DNA from 2 places in the Caulobacter sp. GW821-FHT09B08 genome. Region 2 is predicted to be linked to the other one. Evidence: predicted binding sites of a transcription regulator. Region 2 holds the regulator's gene; the other holds the start of a gene.

Region 1 (6,461 bases), on a different contig from region 2:
AAGCGGCGAAACGGTCGCGATATTGCGGCGGAATGGCCTGGTAGGTGGTGTTGGGCGCGATCTTCAGCTGGCGGCGGGCCTCGTCCAGCGGCAGGGCGAACAGGGCCGGATAGTCCACCGCCGGCAGCCAGGCCGCGGCCTTGCCGTTGCGACGCGCCTCACGCACCGCCTGGCCGTAGGGCTGACCCACCTTGGCCTTGCGCATCTGCCGCTCGCCGGCCAGGGCGATGACCGCGAAGCCCAGGCTGCGTGTCTGCTGGTACGAGAACGCCACCACGCACACCTCGCCCAGGGCGTCGGTGCCGTAGCCGGTCAGCACGTGCCAGACGTCGTGCACGTCGCGCATGCGCCGGGCGTACCAGGCCAGCGGGTGGGCGGCGTCGACATCGGCCTCCGGCACCTTGCGGCTCTCCTCGGCGAGGCCCTCGGCCGACAGGCCGCGCGGGGCGATGAAGTCGCGATAGGCCGCGCCGACAGTGCCCGGCGAGAACTGGGCCAACCAGGCGGGGTCCGACAGCCGCTCGGCGAACTCGTCGCGCTCGTAGGCGATGCGGCCGCCCTCCGGCGTGCTCAGCAGGCGGCGGTAGCCCCGGGGGATCGCGCGGCCCGAGAGCGCCCGCATGATCTCGAACACCTGGGCGGTGTCTTCCTTGTCGGCGATGAGGCGCCGGACGGCCTTGAACGCCCGCAAAGGCTGCAGGTTGAAGGCGTCGCGACGGTTCCGCATCGGTTGGCGGACCTTTTGCTCACCAAACCCTTGCGTGGCTGCGATCATCGGGCATGCTCCTGCTGCGCCCCTAAAGATGACATGGCGTCATCTTTATTCAAGGGGAATTCAGCGACGCCCGATCCGCGACATGCGTTCAGAAACATGGAAGCGGGCCGCAACCTGGGGACGGGCATGATGGGCAGTCTGAAGAAACGTTCGATAAACCTGGCCGGCCACGCGACCTCGCTGGCCCTGGAGCCCGAGTTCTGGACCGTGCTGCAAGGGGCGGCCAGCGCCGACCGCATCAGCATCGCCAGCCTGATCCAACGCATCGACGCCGGTCGCGGCGAGCGGCCGCTGGCCTCGGCCTGCCGCGTCTATGCCCTGCTTCACGCGCAGGCGGGCGCTTAACCGTCGGCGGCGACGCCCGGACCGGGCTTGGGCAAGGGCACGGGCGCCGGATCGGCCCCGCGCTTGGGCAGGCCCGGCGCGGCGGGCAACCGCATCGCCAGGTCCGACGACTTCACGGACAGCAAACCCGAGCGCCAACCGCCGATCACCAGGACGGCGATCAGCAGCAGCACGCCCAGCAGGGTCAGCCCCGCCAGGCCCACGTGCTGCGGCCGAAGGTCGTGACGCGCCATCGCGCCCTCCCCTAGCCGGCCGGCTTGGGCGCGTCCGGAACCTTGGGCGCGTCCAGCTGCGGCGCTTTCACGTTGATGTCGACGCTCTTCTTCTGGGTCATGCCGCCGGTGAAGACGAAGAAGGCGATCACCGCCACGACCACCACCAGGGCGCCGATGATGAACGCCAGACCCGTATTGCCGCCCCCGCTCGTATTGGAACCTTCAGCCACTGTGTTCTCCCGCGTTTCCATCCCCGCCGAACAAACGGGAGGCGTCGGGCGAGGTTCCGGCGCGGGCGCGCCCTAACCGCGACGGATGGGCGCGAGGGCTTAAGCCCGGCGAACTTTGTGCTACATATGTTCCATGTCTCAAGGCTTCGACTCAACCCCGCCCTTCGGCGATTTCCCCGGCGACCTCCCCGCTCCGCGCATTTCCGACCTGGCCCGCCCGCGCGGGCCCGAGGGCCATGCCGTCGCCAACTATCTGGACGGGCTGAACCCCGAGCAGCGCGCGGCCGTCGAGGCCACCGAGGGCCCGGTGCTGGTCCTGGCTGGCGCGGGCACGGGCAAGACCCGCGTCCTGACCACCCGCCTGGCCCACATCCTGGCCACCGGCCGCGCCCGCCCGTGGGAGCTGCTGGTCGTCACCTTCACCAACAAGGCCGCCCGCGAGATGCGCGAGCGGATCACCCACATCATCGGCGACGAGGCCGAGGGCCTGCGCTGGCTGGGCACCTTCCACTCGGTGGCCGCCCAGATCCTGCGCCGCCACGCCGAGCTGGTGGGGCTGAAGTCCAGCTATACGATCATCGACACCGACGACCAGGAACGGCTGCTGAAACAGCTGATCGAGGCCGAGAACATCGACGCCAAGCGCTGGACGCCCCGCGCCCTGGCCGGGCTGATCGACACCTGGAAGAACCGCGGCTGGACGCCCGACCGCGTGCCGCAGAGCGAGGCCGGCGAGTTCGCCAACGGCCGGGGCATCACCCTCTACCGCCAGTTCCAGGAGCGGCTGCGCATCCTGAACGCCTGCGACTTCGGCGACCTGCTGCTGCACAACATCACCATCTTCACCAGCAACCCCGACGTGCTGGCCGACTTCCAGCGGCGCTTCCAGTACGTGATGGTCGACGAGTACCAGGACACCAACGTCGCCCAGTACCTGTGGCTGCGCCTGCTGGCCCAGGGCCGCCAGAACGTCTGCTGCGTGGGCGACGACGACCAGTCGATCTACGGCTGGCGGGGCGCGGAGGTCGACAACATCCTGCGCTTCGAGCGCGACTTCCCGGGCGCCAAGGTCATCAAGCTGGAGCGCAACTACCGCTCCACCGAGCACATCCTGGCGGCGGCGGCGGGGCTGATCAATTCCAACAAGAGCCGCCTGGGCAAGACGCTCTGGACCGAGGAACAGGGCGGCGAGAAGGTCAAGGTCAGCGGCGTCTGGGACGGCGAGGCCGAGAGCCGGATGGTCGCCGACGAGATCGAGAAGGCCAAGCGCGCCGGCCGCAAGTACAGCCACATGGCCATACTGGTGCGCGCCTCGTTCCAGATGCGGGCCTTCGAAGAGCGGTTCGTGATGCTGCAGATCCCCTACAAGGTGGTCGGCGGCCCGCGCTTCTTCGAGCGCGCCGAAATCCGCGACGCCCACGCCTATCTGCGCCTGATCCAGTCACCCGACGACGACCTGGCCTTCGAGCGGATCGTCAACACGCCCAAGCGCGGCATCGGCGACACCTCGGTGCAGAAGCTGCTGCAGATCGCCCGGCTGGAGGGGATTTCCACGGTCGAGGCGGCGCGAGTGATCATCGGCGGCGACGACCTGCCGGCTCGCACCCGCACGGCGCTTTCCAACTTCCTGCGTGATCTCGACCGCTGGCGCCAGCAGGCCACGGTGATCCCGCACCAGCGCCTGCTGGAGCAGGTGCTGGAGGAGAGCGGCTATACCGACGCCCTGCGCCTGGACAAGGGTCCCACCAGCCAGACGCGGCTGGAGAACCTGAAGGAACTGGTCCAGTCGATGAGCGCCTTCGACACGCTGGAGGCCTATCTGGAGCACGTGTCGCTGGTCATGGACCTGGACAAGGGCGCCGGCGACGACGCGGTCTGGATCATGACCCTGCACTCGGCCAAAGGGCTGGAGTTCCCGCTGGTCTTCCTGCCCGGCTGGGAGGAAGGCGTCTTTCCCAGCCAGCGCAGCATGGACGACAAGGGCGAGAAGGGCCTCGAGGAGGAGCGGCGCCTGGCCTATGTGGGCATCACCCGCGCTCGCGAGGAGGCGCGGATCAGCTTCGTGGCCAACCGCCAGGTCTATGGCCGCTGGACGTCGCAACTGCCCTCGCGGTTCGTCGACGAACTGCCCCTGGCCCACGTCGATGCGGCCTCGGAGACCGGCTATTACGGCGGCGGTCCGGGCATGCAGCAGACGGTGTCGTCGCGCTGGGACGATCCTGGCACCAGCACCTTCACCGCCGGCAGCTACGACAGCCCCGGCTGGAAGCGCGCCCAGGACCGGGCCTCCGGCTTCGGCGAGCGTCCGACGCCGACCTGGCGAGCCGGTGGTTCGGCCGCCCGCGCCGCGCCCATCGAGGGCGAGGGCCGGCTGGTGGCGGTCTCGGCGAGTTCGGCCGCCAGCGCCTACAAGCGCGGCGACCGGGTGTTCCACGTCAAGTTCGGCTACGGCAAGGTCACGGGCGTCGAGGGCAACAAGCTGTCGGTGTCGTTCGACAAGGCCGGCGACAAGAAGGTGATCGACAGCTTTGTGGAAAAGGCGTGAGCCGGGGTCTCAACCCCGACTCTCCCCTGGCCCGGCTGATGGCCGCTCCCATGCGGCCGGGCGTGGTGTCCTGGATCGGTGTGCGGCCCGCCCGCAAGGCGCCGCTGACCGCGCTGGACGCCGTCGACATCACCCGTGAAGCCGGACTGGTCGGCGACCACTATGCCGGCAAACCGGGCGGCAAGCGCCAGGTCACCCTGATCCAGGCCGAGGACCTGGCCGCCATCGCCGGCTATCTCGACCGTCAGGTCACGCCGGACGACCTGCGCCGTAATCTCGTGGTCTCGGGCATCAACCTGCGCGCCCTGAAGGACCGCCGCTTCCAGGTCGGCGCGGCGGTGCTGGAAGCCACCGACGACTGCCACCCCTGCAGCCGCATGGAGTCCATCCTCGGCCCCGGCGGCTACAACGCCGTGCGCGGCCATGGCGGGATCACCGCGCGGGTGATCGAGGGCGGCGCGGTCCGCCTCGGCGACGCGGTGACAGCGCTGGACGCCTAGGTCGCGCGTTTGGATCGGGACCCGCCCGCGCCCATATCCCTTTCCATGCTTCCACCTCGCGTCCGCGTCATCGATCTGGAGACCGCCGGAAACGGCCCCCACGACGTCTGCGAGATCGGCTGGCAGGACGTCGTGCAGGGCCCCGATGGCCTCTGGCGCATCGACGAGGAACGCGGGGCGCGGCTGGTCAATCCCGGCCGCCCGATCACGCCCGAGACCATGGCGGTCCATCACATCCTCGACGCCGACGTGGCCGGCGCGCCGTTCTGGAAGGATGTCGCCGGAGAGATTCTCAAGCCCGCCGGCGGCGTCCAGGCCCTGGCCGCTCACCGCGCGGCCTTCGAGCAGCGCTACTGCACGCCGAGGTTCACGGGCGGCGCGCCCTGGATCTGCACCTGGAAATGCGCCCTGCGGCTCTGGCCCCACCTGACCGGTTTCTCCAACCAGATGCTGCGCTACCAGCGCATGCCCGAAGGCCTGGTCCACGAATTAGGCCTGCCCGCCCACCGCGCCCTGCCCGACGCCTATGTCACCGCCCATCACTTGCGCGACATGCTCAACGAGGCCTCGCTGGAGCAGCTTCTGGCCTGGAGCCTAGAGCCGGGCCTGCTGGTGCGCGTCCCGGCCGGACCCGAGCGCGGCAAGGCCTGGGACCGCGTCGGCGCCGAAGCGCTGCAAGACCTGGCCCGGGACCGCGACATCAATGTCCGCTTCAGCGCCGAGACCGAACTGCGCCGACGGGGCGAAGCCTTGGAGCCCGAAGTGATCATGCCCGCCCAGCGAACCTTGCTCTGAGCGCAATCGCGATCAAATGAGCTTCCGGCGGGCGCGCTATTCAGGCCGCACGCTTCGTCGCGAGACCCGCCCCATGAATCCCGTCCAGCAGGCCATCTGGTTCATCGAAAACCACGGCGCCAAGCCGATCGGCCTGGACGACGTGGCCAAGGCCGGCGGCGTCTCGCGCTTCCACATGTCCCGCGCCTTCGCGGTCGCCACCGGCTGGCCGGTGATCGGCTATCTGCGCGCGCGGCGGCTGACGGAGGCGGCGCGGCAGCTGGCCAACGGGGCGCCCGACATCCTGTCGGTGGCCCTGGAGGCCGGCTACGGCTCGCACGAGGCGTTCACCCGCGCGTTCCGCGATCAGTTCGGGGTCACGCCCGAACAGGTGCGGGCCACGCGCGACCTGGAAACCCTGCCCCTGGTGGAGCCCATCATGCTCGACAGCACGCCCCGCGCCGACCTGCCCCCGCCCCGTTTCGAGGACGGGCGTCCTCTCCTGCTCGCCGGGATCCTCCAGCGCTGCGACACCGCCGACGGCGGCGCCAGCATCCCCAGCCAGTGGCGACGCCTGGTTCCCTATCTGGGCCACATCCCGGGCCAGGTCGGCGGCGACCTGGCGGACGTCACCTACGGCGTCTGCACCAACGGCGACGACCACGGCAATTTCGACTATCTGGCCGGGGTCGAGGTCGAAGCCTTCTCCGACCTGCCGGCCGAGTTCTCGGCCCTGCGCGTGCCCGCCCAGCGCTACGCCGTGTTCCGCCACGCCGACCACATCTCCAAGATCCGCACCACCATGCACGCCATCTGGACGGTGTGGCTGCCGGCCTCCGACTACGCACCGGCGGACGCCCCACTGTTCGAGCGTTATGGGCCGCAGTTCGATCCGCGCACCGGCGAAGGCGGGCTGGAGGTCTGGCTGCCGGTGAAACCTAAGCCTTAGGCGCCCGCACCCGCGCGGGATTGCCCACCACCGTCGCGCCCTTGGGCACGTCGCGGGTGACCACGCTGCCGGCGCCGATGATGGCGTCGTCGCCGACGGTCACGCCCGGCAGGATGATCGAGCCGCCG
Region 2 (6,461 bases):
CGTCGGTTTCGCCATCGGCGAGGCCCGGCCCGCCGACCTGGACCCGCCGCCCTGGCGGCTGCGCCTGGCCATGGCGGTCAACGCCCTGCGCTGGCGGCTGGCCAGCCGCATCGTCCAGGACATGGGCGTGGAGCAGGGCGGGATCGCCGCGGCCATGGTCACGGGTCACGAGGCCTGGATCACCAAGGAACAGACCGAAGCCATGCGCGCCTCGGGCCTGGCCCACATCCTGTCGATCTCGGGCCTGCACATGGCCATCGTCGGCGGCTTCCTGTTCGGCCTGGTGCGGGTCGGGATCGCCGCCTGGCCGTGGGCTGCCCTGCGGGTTCCGGGCAAGAAGGTCGCGGCCCTGGCGGGGCTGGCGGCCGTGGGGACCTATCTGGTGATCTCCGGTGCGCCGCCGCCGGCCCTGCGCGCGGCGATCACCGCCACCGTGGCCTTCGCCGCCATTCTGTTCGACCGCCAGGCCATCACCCTGCACGGCCTGGCCATGGCGGCCCTGATCATCCTGGCGGTGCAGCCCGAGTCGGCCGGGGCACCCGGCTTCCAGATGTCGTTCGCCGCCACCGCCGCCCTCGTAGCCCTGGCCGAGGCCTGGCCGCGTCCGGTGCGGGAGATCTCCACGCCCTGGTGGATCCGGGCCATCCAGGGCGGAGCCGGCTGGCTGGCGGTCAGCATCGGGGCCAGTTTCGTGGCCGGCATGGCCACCGGACCGTTCGCCATGCAGCACTTCAACCGCGTGGCCGTCTGGGGGCTGCCTGCCAATCTGATGGTCGCGCCGCTGTCGTCGTTCGTGATCATGCCGTTCCTGGCCATCGGCGCGGCGCTTGAACCGTTCGGCCTGGGCCGACCGTTCCTGGCCGTGGCCGGCTTGGGCATCGGGGCGATGATGCGGATCGCCGAGGGCTTCGCGGGGCTCGGCGGGGCCCAGCAGGTGGTGGCCAGCGGGCCGCCGTTCACCCTGGCCCTGGCGTTCGTGGGGCTGATGCTGCTGTGCCTATGGCGCGGGCGGCTGCGCTGGCTGGGCCTGCCGCTCGCCCTGGCGGTGGCCCTGTGGCCGCGTCCGCCGGCGCCCGACGTCTGGATCGCTCCGGACGGGACCACGGCGGCCGTGCGCCAGGGCAGGGAGGCCGTGCTCCTGCGTCCCGACGCCCGCCGGTTCGGAGCCGAGCTGTGGAGCCGGCGGCGAGGCCTGGCCGTGCCGGCCGACGCGACGCCCAGCCGGTTCTACGCCTGCGACCGCCGCTCCTGCGCGCCCGCGTCCGGCGCGCCGGTTGCCCTGGCCCTGTCGTGGACCAAGGCCGCGCCGGACTGGGAAACCTTGGCGGCGATGTGCGCACGGGCCGAGATCGTCGTGGTGCGCGGCTGGGCGCCCGTCCGGCCGCCGGCCTGCCGCGACCGCGTGGTGCTGGACGCCGCCGATTTCGAGGCGGGCGGCGCGGCCGAACTCTATCGCCGCGACGGCGACTGGTGGATCGTCTGGGCTCAGCCGCTGCGGGGCGTGCGGCCGTGGACGGGCTCCGGGCGGGACCTGGCGGACAGTTAGGCGTTAGGTCGGGGAACGGACGCGGAGACGGGCATGGAACGGCAAGGCGGCTGCGCCTGCGGAGCGGTGCGATACGTGGCCAGCGGCGGGCCGCTGCGGGTGGGGCTGTGCCACTGCCTGACCTGCCGCAAGCGCCACGGCGCGCCCTGCAACGCCTTCGTCGTCTTCCGGGTCGACAGGGTGCGGATCGAGGGAGCGACCCAGCCCTGGGCCATCGGCGAAGGGCACGGCGTCAGCCACGGCTGCGCGACCTGCGGCTCGCCCCTCTTCTGGACGACGGCCTCGTGGCTCGAGGACGGGCAGGGCGACGGCGAGATCGAGATCCACCTGGGCGGCCTGGACGAAACCGGCCAGTTCGCTCCGCAGTACGAAGTCTGGGTCAAGCGCCGCGAACCGTGGATGCTCCCGCTGAACGTGCCGCAATATGTGGAGAACCGGCCGGCGGGGATGGCGACCTAGGCCCAGCCAACCCGGCCCTCCGAGCAGAGCCACTCTTCTATGTGGTAGGATTGTACCTTTCAACCGAAAGGCTACGCTTGCGCGTAGTGGGAGAGCACAATGAGGCTATTCCGGGCAGTCAAGAAGCATGGCCTCGTCGGCGCCGGCAAGTTGGCTGTGATGCACATCCGCAGGCCAGTAAACCTAGCTGTAAGCAGAGCGCTTAAACTTAAAGCTGTCCGGTCGGAGTACGGAATCTGGATGCGGGCAAATTGGGGTGACACCACCTTCAATTACTGTGTGCGTGGGTCCTATGGGCGCTTCCTGTCCGATCTTCTTCGAAATCAGCGAAGCGAGTTCGTGTTTCTAGACATTGGAGCCAATCAAGGGCTCTATGCCTTGGTCGCAGCGAAGAACAGATACTGCGTTCGCGCAGTCGCGTTTGAACCTGTCAGGGCTACGTTCCAGCTTTTGCAGGACAACATTGGGCTAAACCGCGCAACTCGCGTCATTGCCTGCAACTATGGCATCTCCTCGTCAGACGAGACGCTCCAGATATCAGTCAGTGCTGCACACAGCGGGGCTGCGTCGATCCACCACAAGCCCGACGGCAGTTCGTACCAGCAGATCGAGGTGCGGACGGGCGACGCCATTTCCGAACACATCATCGAAGCCCTGCCGATCATTGTGAAGGTGGATACCGAGGGGCACGAGGCTCTGGTGATCGAGCAGTTGATGGCGTCGTCGTTTGTCGCGGATATCCAGGCGGTGTTCTACGAGGTCGACGAGAGCTGGGTTAACCCGGCGGACATAGAAGGCGCTCTCAGGGCGCAAGGGTTTTCGAACTTCAAGAAGGTGCGATCAGGCACGCACTACGACGTTCTGGCGACCCGGTGACGCCAGGTCCGCCGCCCTAGGGCAGCGTCCGGGTTGCACCCCCCACCCCTAAATCGAATGGGGACCCCCGACAGCGGACCTTCCGGCCGTCCCCAACGGGCGGGGAGCGGACGTTGCTTGGCTTACTCCGAGCGCAACGCGGCAAGCGCCGCTAGATCGGGCATCTGGCCGTAGTCGGTTGCGAAAACCTCAGACGACGTTCGCGCCCATTCCAGCACGGACGCCTCGCCCTCGATCCAACTGGCGAACCCTCGGGCCTGCCACGAGTAACCCTCGGCATTGGCCAACTCGAACAGCTTCTCAACAAAGCGCTCAGCTATCGACTGCCCCCAAGACAGCGCTGCGTCGGCCGAAGGGGCATCGATCCAAACGATTCATCATCCCAGCCGCCGTCACGATTGGCGGCGAACTCATCGGGGCTCTCAAATCCAAATCTGAACAGGTAGCGCATATGCGACCATAGAGCCGACGCTGCCGAGTTCCGCAACGGGTCGAAAGCCGAAGTTGGCCACTGGTTACGGACAGTCAGATCACTACCGCGAGCAAAGGGCTGTGTTGGTCGACATCGGCCCTGGAGCGCGAGGCCGCCTCAGTTGACGTCGATCCCGTGGTTTCGGGCGTTGCCCCAGCTGTAGTGGAGCTCCACCCACAGGCGGCGGCCAGCGACCACGGCGCCGTGCTTGTCCCTGCCGTGGACCTTTACGCGGGAAAGCACCTGCTGGGTGGCGGCTTCGAAGCCCTGGTCGGCGGGGGTGACGCGCGCGAGGTCGCAGTCTTTCAGTCGGCCCGTGGGGTCGATGGCGCAGGTCGCATAGGCCCAGCCGGAGAGGCCGGCCTGGATCGCGGATCGCGGATAGAAGCGCTTGATCGCCTCGGGATCCGAACGCAGCGCCACGTCTTCGACGCGCAGCACGTTCGCCGGCGGGGTCGGATGGGCGGCCGGCGTCGCCTGCAACATAAGGATCAACGACAGCATCCGCTCCCCCAAGCTTTGTGCGCCTGGGCCGACTGAAGCGCGCTGGTGGAGAGGCGTCAACCCTGGGTTAGGGTGACGCCGCCTCGTCCTTAGTGGTAGCGGCGGATCAGGCCTACCAGCTTGCCCTGCACCTCGACCTGGTCGGGGCCGAAGATACGGGTCTCGTACTTGGGATTGGCCGCTTCCAGGGCGATGGAGCCGCCCTTCTTGCGCAGGCGCTTGAGGGTGGCTTCCTCTCCCACCAGGGCCACGACGATCTCGCCGCTGTTGGCGGTGTCGCCCTTCTTGATGATGACGTAGTCGCCGTCGAGGATGCCGGCCTCGATCATCGAGTCACCCTGGACCTCCAGCACGTAGTGCTCACCACCGCCCAGCATGGTCTCGGGCACCGGCAGGCGCTCGCGTTCGTGCTGGATGGCGTCGATGGGGGTGCCGGCGGCGATGCGCCCCAGGATCGGCAGTTCGCGCGTGTTGTCGGCGGCGATGGCCGGAGCGGGCAGGGACGGGGCCTGACCGCCGCCCTCGACCACCTGGGGCTTGAAGGTTCCTCGGCCCTTGGGTGGCGACGCCGTCGTGGCCTGCTGGGGCAGCTTGACCACCTCCAGCGCGCGGGCGCGGTGGGCCAGGCGGCGGATGAAGCCGCGCTCTTCCAGCGCCGTGATCAGCCGGTGAATGCCCGACTTGGACGCCAGGTCCAGCGCCTCCTTCATCTCGTCGAAGGAGGGGGAGACGCCGGTCTCCTTGATCCGTTCGTGGATGAACATCAGCAGCTCGTGCTGCTTGCGCGTAAGCATGTCCGGCCTCGCCAGTCGTCGCGGAACAAACCGCTAACCTCTGTAAATGTTCTCTAGGTGTTCTTCGTTAATGTCAAGTTGACGAGACGACCCTTGTTCGCTGTAGCTTGCGAGGCCTGCAACCTCGCGGGGAGCGCCTGTCTTGATCGATCATGCCTGGATCCTGGACGCCGGTTGGCCGCGCGCTTTCTGGGGCAGCTACCTGGTCTTCGGCCTGTTCGAGACCTGGGTCTGGCTGCGCGACCGGCGGGCGGCCAGCGGGGCGAGCGCCGACAAGGGCAGCCTGCGGGCCGTGGTGCTGGTGATCGTCGCCGGGGTCTTCGCCGCCTTCTACGTCTCGCATGCCGTTGAATTTGCTCGGATCGTCGCCTGGAAGCCCGAGCTGCGGGCCCTGGCGCTGGTCTTGATCTGGGGCGGCCTGGCGCTGCGGCTCTGGGCCATCCTGACCCTGGGCGCCTTCTTCCGGGTGACAGTGCATCTGCAGGATGGGCACCGGATGATCACCACGGGGCCTTATCGCATCGTGCGCAATCCGGCCTATCTGGGCAGCCTGACGACCCTGGTCGGCTTCGGGCTGGGCCTGGGCAACTGGCTGTCGGTGCTGGTCCTGTTCCTGGCCGGTCTGATCGCCTTCGGCTGGCGGATCCGGGTGGAGGACGCGGCCCTGACCGCCCGATTCGGCGAGGAGCACCGGGCCTACCGCAAGCGCAAGGCGGCGCTGATTCCGTTCGTCTGGTAGGGCGGGGCGACTCGCCGAGCCGCCCCTTTCCCCGTTCAGGCCAATTCCAGGGTCTTGGCCTGCGGTTGGTGGGAGTCCAGCGCCGTGTTCGGGTCGGCCAACTGGGTCACCGCATTGGCGAAGCCCAGATACTCGGCCGCGAAGTTCGGCGGCAGGATCTCGACCAGCCAAGTGTTCTCGACCCAGATCTCGACCACGTGGAAGTGGCCGCCGCGATCGCAGACGAAGGCGTCCCAGCCCTTGGCCTGGGCGCGGGCCAGGACATCGACCTCCGCCATATCGACGCTGAGGGCGAAGTGGGTGGGCGAGCGGCGGTCGGCGCCTTCCGGCTGGCGCACGAACACCGTGCCGGGCTCGCCGTTGGCGACCATGACGCAGCCGGCCGGATAGATCTCCAGGGCGGTGCCGCGGCCGTCGGCCTTGAACACCATGTAGCTACCGGGGTTCGGCGGGAAGTCGACGACGACGCCGCCCATCAGGTCGGCGAAGAACTCGGCCGCGCCCTGGGGGTCTTCGGCGCTGACGGAGAGGTGGTGGATCATGGGATTTCCTTGGATTTGGACGCGAGCGTTCGCGCGCCGGCGGTGGGGGCCGCCGGCTGAAACGCTCATGATTTCGATGTTCACTGATCGACGTTACGCGCCGAGGCCGCGCGATGTAGGGGCGCGCGGACGTCGCCTCAACTTACAAGGCTGTCATGAAGCCGATTTAATCCAGGGTAGGTGGTGGTCAGCCCTTGGCGGGGCGACGTCGACGCGGGACGCGGACCACGGCCTCGCCGTCCATGATCAGGTCCTCGTCGACCAGACCCTCGCAGCGCAGGGTGACCCGGGCGCTGGCCTCGTCGATGGCCGAGACGGTCACGCGCGCGATCACCGTGTCGCCGATCCGCACCGGCCGGTGGAAGGCCAGGGTCTGGGACAGGTATATCGCCCCGGCGCCCGGCAGGATCGTTCCGACCACGGCCGATCCGAACGAGGCCGACAGCAGGCCGTGGGCGATTCGACCGCGATAGGCGGTCTTGGACGCGAAGGCCTCGTCCATGTGCACGGGGTTGAAGTCGTCGGAAGC

Evidence for each region. The regulator LexA, encoded in region 2, represses DNA repair genes until DNA is damaged. The targets are predictions, from matches to a motif close to ATGTTCNCNANNTGTTCT.
Region 1: the regulator LexA is predicted to act here: its motif matches at 1,681-1,698, upstream of AC07OA_RS23615 (ATP-dependent helicase).

What each region holds. Positions count from the first base shown of each region.
Region 1 covers NZ_JBWKPL010000011.1:59,273-65,733, reverse strand. Annotated here, with positions in the region: gene AC07OA_RS23635 (Coq4 family protein) at 1-775, opposite strand, end outside; gene AC07OA_RS23630 (ribbon-helix-helix domain-containing protein) at 905-1,120, shown strand; gene AC07OA_RS23625 (hypothetical protein) at 1,117-1,353, opposite strand; gene AC07OA_RS23620 (hypothetical protein) at 1,365-1,565, opposite strand; gene AC07OA_RS23615 (ATP-dependent helicase) at 1,699-4,110, shown strand; gene AC07OA_RS23610 (MOSC domain-containing protein) at 4,107-4,610, shown strand; gene AC07OA_RS23605 (exonuclease domain-containing protein) at 4,656-5,405, shown strand; gene AC07OA_RS23600 (AraC family transcriptional regulator) at 5,479-6,333, shown strand; gene AC07OA_RS23595 (sugar O-acetyltransferase) at 6,323-6,461, opposite strand, start outside.
Region 2 covers NZ_JBWKPL010000006.1:14,884-21,344, reverse strand. Annotated here, with positions in the region: gene AC07OA_RS17055 (ComEC/Rec2 family competence protein) at 1-1,546, shown strand, start outside; gene AC07OA_RS17050 (GFA family protein) at 1,580-2,005, shown strand; gene AC07OA_RS17045 (FkbM family methyltransferase) at 2,105-2,881, shown strand; gene AC07OA_RS17040 (energy transducer TonB) at 3,471-3,857, opposite strand; gene lexA (transcriptional repressor LexA) at 3,947-4,651, opposite strand; gene AC07OA_RS17030 (methyltransferase family protein) at 4,794-5,390, shown strand; gene AC07OA_RS17025 (VOC family protein) at 5,426-5,932, opposite strand; gene AC07OA_RS17020 (MaoC family dehydratase) at 6,120-6,461, opposite strand, start outside.